DNA from 2 places in the Colwellia sp. MEBiC06753 genome. Region 1 is predicted to be linked to the other one. Evidence: predicted binding sites of a transcription regulator. Region 1 holds the regulator's gene; the other holds the start of a gene.
What was found. The regulator sigma-54, encoded in region 1, starts transcription at its own class of promoters, with help from an activator protein. The targets are predictions, from matches to a motif close to GTTGGCACGNNNNTNGNNT.

Region 1 (3,195 bases):
TGCCGGCAATAAATTAACCGGGATGTTATCTACGCAATAGTAGCCTAAATCTTCCAGCACTCTTAGTGCCACTGACTTTCCTGACCCTGAGCGGCCACTTACAATAATTAACTTCATGGCTTACTCTTGAGCATCACTTATGATTTGGTAAAGCTCATGATTGTCTCGGCAACGTCGAATTTGTTTGGTTAATTGTTTATCACTAAACAGCTTGGCAATACTTTGCAGGGTTGATAAGTGCTCTTGGCAGCAATCTTCAGGTACAAACAACGCAATAAAAATATCAACTGCGCGGTTATCTATTGCATCAAAATCTACTGGCTGCTCTGAGGTCATTAATACAGCAACCACATGATGAGTCCCCGTTAAACGTCCATGAGGTATGGCAATGCCATTCCCAATACCCGTGCTACCCATTTTTTCACGTTCCATTAAACTTTCTAAAAGCTCAAAAGTAGAGTGTTCAGGAATGCGATGCGTCGCTACTGCACAAATTTGTTCGAGGATTTTCTTTTTACTTTGAATTTGGACTGCACAGGATGTGCAGTCCTCGGTGAGTATATCTTGCAGCTTCATAAGTTAATGCTGGGTTATCTTACCTTTGTATTTAAGAATTTGACGATCTAACTTATCAATCAGTGAATCTATTGATGCGTACATATCTTGGTTTTCTGCTGAGGCATGCACTTCAGAACCATTCAGGTGAACCGTCGCTTCTGCTTTTTGCTTTAATTTTTCTACTGTAAGAACGACATACACATTATTGATGTGATCAAAGTGCCGCTCTAGCTTTGCAAACTTGGTGTTAACGAAATCGCGTAATGAATCTGTCACTTCCACATGGTGGCCTGATAAATTAATTTGCATAAGCTCTTTTCCTCATTGCTTGATTACTTATAGTAAACTTTTTCTTTGATTTGACGGTGGAATAGATAAAGACTCTCGGTATTTAGCTATAGTCCGTCTCGCCACATTAATGCCTTGTTCGGCCAGCAACTCTGCCATTTTGCTATCACTTAATGGCTTCGAAGGTACTTCTGCTGAAACAAGTTTCTTTATTAATGCTCTGATAGCTGTTGATGAACATTCCCCCCCGTTTTCAGTACTTACGTGACTTGAGAAGAAGTATTTCAATTCAAAAATACCTCTTGGTGTGTGCATGAATTTTTGCGTCGTTACCCGCGAGATCGTTGATTCATGCATATCAACCGCTTCCGCAATATCATTCAACACCATAGGTCGCATAGCCTCAGGGCCATATTCAAAAAAACCTTGCTGGCGTTGAACAATACAGTTAGACACTTTTAATAGCGTTTCGTTGCGACTCTCTAAACTTTTTATAAACCATTTCGCTTCTTGCAGGTTAGCACGAATAAATTGGTTATCATCTGATGACTTCATTGTTTTGGTCATGGCCGCATACTGTTGATTAATCGACAGTTTTGGCGCAGTACTTGGGTTTAGTTCAACCACCCAACGACCATTTTTCTTTTCTACGGATACATCAGGGATAACATACTGATCATCGCTTTTAATGACGGCATCACCAGGGCGAGGATTTAACGACTGAATTAAACGAATGACTTCACGTAATTGGTCTTCTTTTAATTTCGTCTTCCTCATTATTTGACGATAGTCACGATTACCCAATAAATCAATGTGCTCAGAAATGATTAATTTACTTTCCGCTAAATAAGGCGTTTCTTTGTCAAATTGATTCAATTGAATCAGTAAACATTCAGGTACTGAACGCGCAGCCACACCTACTGGGTCAAACATATTTACCCGTTTAAGTACGGCTTCGACTTCATCTAATTCAACATCGTCAATGCCAATACTTTCTAAAATATCTTCTGCTGATACGGTCAAATAACCGGCATCATCAACAGCATCAATTATCGCCATGGCAATGGCTTCATCAGTTTCTGTAAACGGGGTTAATTCCATTTGCCAGCGTAAATGATCTTGAATCGACTCTGTTGTTTCGCCTTGATAAACATAGTCATCGCTGCCAGATGTGCCAATACCAGAACTAGAAACCCCTGCACTAAATGAGTCATCCCACGTAGAATCAACACTTAACTCTTCTGGAATATCATTTTTTTCCATCGCATCGGTGGTGCTAACTTCATCGGCGCTTGGCGCAGCATCTTCACTACCATCACTATAGTTTTGCTCGGACTGAGCGCTGGCTGAATATGACGCTTCTTCAATGCTGGTATTATTATCGTCTTGGTTATTGCTAGACTCATCCACTTCTAACAATGGATTGCTTTCAAGCGCTTCCTGAATTTCTTGTTGTAAATCAAGCGTCGATAATTGTAATAACTTAATCGCCTGCTGAAGCTGAGGCGTCATGGTAAGTTGTTGACCAATCTTAAGTTGAAGTGATGGGCGCATCGAGTATTTACAAGTCCTATTGTTCTAATTTAGCTTTAAACCAATTTAGCTTTAAATTGGTGTTAATTTATTAATGTTATATTGCTTACTATAGCTTGAATTGCTCGCCTAGGTATACATCTCTTACTTGCTGATTTGCAAGAATTTGATCTGAATTACCTTCAGCAATTAATTCACCGTGACTGACGATATAAGCATGTTCACAAACATCGAGGGTTTCACGGACATTATGATCAGTGATTAATACGCCAATTCCGCGCTGTTTCAGATGAATAATAATCTTTTTTATATCGCCAACCGAAATCGGATCAACACCAGCAAACGGCTCATCTAGCAAAATAAAACGCGGGTCTGCCGCTAATGCCCGAGCAATTTCGACACGTCGGCGTTCACCACCTGATAAACTCATGCCAGTATTATCTCTAATATGGCCAATATTAAATTCTTCAATAAGCAGCTCTACTTTTTCTTCCCGCTCAAGTGCAGAGAGATCTTTTCGAGTTTGCAAAATCGCCATAATATTTTCGTATACGGTTAATTTACGAAAAATAGACGCTTCTTGTGGTAAATAGCCAATGCCTCGCCGCGCTCTTTCATGCATCGGCAATAAAGTTAAATCTTCATCATTTAACATGATTTGGCCGCCATCATTCGGCACTAAACCAACAATCATATAAAACGACGTTGTTTTACCAGCACCATTTGGCCCAAGAAGACCAACAATTTGCCCTTCCCCCACTTGTAAGCTGACATTTTTAACAACCTGTCGACCTTTATAGGCCTTTGCCAACCCTT
Region 2 (3,195 bases), on a different contig from region 1:
TTTTCTATAGAGGTTAAACAATGGTTTTTAATGTTGGAAACTATGCAGGTTATTCAGCGATTTATACTTGTTTTATTTAGAGTTCAAATGACTTTTGGTATTAGCCAGATCAATCTTTATAAGTTTAGCTTTTACGGATAAGTCGTATTAATTCATAGTAAAACTAACGCTAGCAACGCCTTTTGTTATTTCCTGCGGCTATTCCTTTAGGAGTAAAGCAGTCAATAAAGCAGGAAGTATAATGATTGCGACTAAGCTTAACTCTTTGTTGTTTAACACTTTACTTGATAGTAAAGTGTTACTTAAAGGGCGGAACAGCGCTCGTTGAAATAATACGTCCTCGTCGGTTAACAGGATAAACCCCAGGCCTCCTAAGCCTGAACTGCTGGTTCGAGTCCAGCCGGGGACGCCATTTACCTTCCTGCTTTTAAATAATTAACTTCAGTGTTTTACCAATTAACAAGACTTTTCATACTCAACCAACCTAACCCTACCTAATATAGGCTTGGCTAACTTATCTAATCGCTAATTTTTGACCGCTAAATCACTGATTTGAATATTACCAAGTAAACCGGCATCGGTACTTTTAGCGACAGCACTATCTTGAAAAACTTCAGTAACACTGACTTGATAAGAACTAAGATTAAAGCCTGAATAAGTTTTCCCATCATCTGTGGTAAAGTTATTCATATGTAATAAAGAGAATTCATCACCAATTTGCACACCTTGTCTTTTACCGACATTAACAACAATTTCATTACCATCTACTTTGACAATTTTTGCTCTGGTTTGCTTGCACATCATATTGTCATCAATATCAATAATTGCTTTTTCCAAAGTGCTATCGATCATTTGGCCGTAAGGCGATTGCCAAAAGCTTTGACCATTGAAATCTGCTGTTTCTCTTTTTCCCGAAATCCAAGGGGCAAGATTAGCGTATTGCATTTCTACTAATAACTCGCCATTTATTGCACTATATATATAAAGATCGGTTTTAAAGTTACGCTCATATTGATCTTCTTGCCAAAACTGCCAATTGTTTAAGACGCCAGTGCCAAATGAAACATCGGTAATTTCACTGTAAAGAATAAACTGAGTGTCAAAACGACGACCTAGCTCCATGGTTAATGCCTTAATTTTTTCGCGATCAAAGCTTTGATTGTAACGACTAAAAGGCGTTTTGTTTTTATAGGCAAGTTTTACATCGATATATTGGCTATTTTTTTTAATCTTTTCAGCCAGCTTTATCGCGAGTTGCTGGTCAATATCATAGATTTGTCCAATATTGGCTTGCTCTCGATGCGCTAGGTGAGCTCTTGTTACTAGCATTGATTTTTGAAAGTCGGCGGCAAAACATTGCTTTTCTTGCGGAAAAATATCGGCACGAATGGTCACTTTGATCACCCCATTTTCATAGGTTTCATCAATTAATTCGACAGAATTTAATGTGCCACTAGCGCGAATACTAAGCTCGTCTTGTGTTAAAAGGCCATTAACTACTTGCTGAACACTATTAAGAGAGGCTCCAGCCACCAGCAAAGTTTTCTTGAGAGCGTTCTTTATAGCTTCAGTTCGAGCGGCTTCTTTCTCGCTGTTTAGTACTGTTGCACTACCTTGGGCCTGATACCATTGGGCAGACAAAGGAGCAGATAAAGCACCGGTGAATAAAAAAACTGAGAAAATAATTAAGCGCATTGAGCGACTACCTTTTAACGTTTAATTGTATAGTTGTACAAACTACAGGTATAAAACTTGCTGCTTTAAAAAAAGATAAAGTAGCGTCTTACCATCAAGTTGATAATGACAATATCTTGTCATTATTTAATATATGAAAATGGTTAAGCACAATTTATGCCTAATTATAAATATTAGCTATGAACTAGGTTTTATGGCATGAAATCTGCATTTGATTTACTAGTCAAAAAATAGATTGTTGTAAATAGTTGGGGTGTCTCAATGAAAAACTGGGCTTTAGTTACTTGCCTACCATTATTGTTATCTTGTTCAATGATGAATGATGAACAGGATTTTTATAGTGTTAGTCATGAAAAAAGAGATGAGATTGATAGTTATGATCTGCCAAAACACGCAATTAATGATGTCGTGAAAGGGCTAGCCTATCAAATGTTGGAGCATAGCTCGTTTGTCTCGCCAAAAACGCCAATTGCTGTTGCCTCATTTGTCAACCTAGAAGATCTCGAGTCAACTAATTGGCTTGGCAATCAGCTATCGGAAAACTTTGTACATGAACTACAACGCCATGGCATGGTGGTAGTCGATTACAAAGTAACAGGTCATATTAGAGTAACTAAAGAAGGTGACTATATTTTTAGCCGCGATTGGAAAGAGTTACCTGAACGACAAATAATTGACTACGTGGTGACAGGTACCATGATGGAGCAAGAAACTGGAATTTTAGTTAATGCTCGGATGATAGGTATGCAGTCGCGGGTCGTAGTAGCAAGTGCACAATCATTTATTCCGAAATGGGTTTTAGGTGATGAAGTTTATCGTGATGAAAATGTCACGATGAAAGACGGCATGATTATTCGTAGTAGCGATAACTTAACTGAAGAAAGTCGTGCAGTTAGAATTCAGCAATAGGGTAGTCAAATGATTAGCTTTAAACCTAAAACATTGTTATTACTTTTAGCTACGGTATTACTTTCTGCTTGTACTGCTGTTTATGATAAGCATGTTAATTGGCAGCCAGTTAAGCCAGAATCATTTCCTGTGATCACAGCTATTGGTTACGCACCTATTAGTTTACAAAAATCTACAAATGAAACTCAGCGGATGTTAATGGCAATTAAAGCGTCAAAACTTGCCGCTTATGCGGAACTTGCTGAGCAGGTATATGGCCAACAAATTACCAGTAAAGCCTCTATGGCAGACTTAATTGTAGAAAACCATCAATTAAAGTCATCAATTCAAGGGGTGATCCGTGGCGCTAAAGTAATAAAAACGTATCCAGTAGGAGACACTTATGCCACTGAACTTAGTATCGACTTCAAAGATGTTTACGATATTTACTTAGCATCTATGCAAAAACAGGAAATCAAAGACGTTACTTATTATTAATTCTGCTATATATAGGTAGAAATAAGGGTAGGGTTTGCGATAACTGATGAAGGGTAACGTTCTTTTTTAACCTTTTACCTATAAATAAGCACTATTTTAAATCACTTTGATTGA

Region 2: a site for sigma-54 is predicted at 1,888-1,906, ahead of ACOB82_RS14715 (FlgO family outer membrane protein). Genes of this name have one in related genera too.

Annotation. Positions count from the first base shown of each region.
Region 1 covers NZ_JBQMTM010000011.1:43,929-47,123, reverse strand. Annotated here, with positions in the region: gene rapZ (RNase adapter RapZ) at 1-117, opposite strand, end outside; gene ptsN (PTS IIA-like nitrogen regulatory protein PtsN) at 121-576, opposite strand; gene hpf (ribosome hibernation promoting factor) at 580-867, opposite strand; gene ACOB82_RS10045 (RNA polymerase factor sigma-54) at 895-2,400, opposite strand; gene lptB (LPS export ABC transporter ATP-binding protein) at 2,489-3,195, opposite strand, start outside.
Region 2 covers NZ_JBQMTM010000020.1:136-3,330, reverse strand. Annotated here, with positions in the region: tRNA gene ACOB82_RS14725 (tRNA-Arg) at 337-412, shown strand; gene ACOB82_RS14720 (flagellar assembly protein T N-terminal domain-containing protein) at 526-1,695, opposite strand; gene ACOB82_RS14715 (FlgO family outer membrane protein) at 1,957-2,604, shown strand; gene ACOB82_RS14710 (LPP20 family lipoprotein) at 2,614-3,081, shown strand.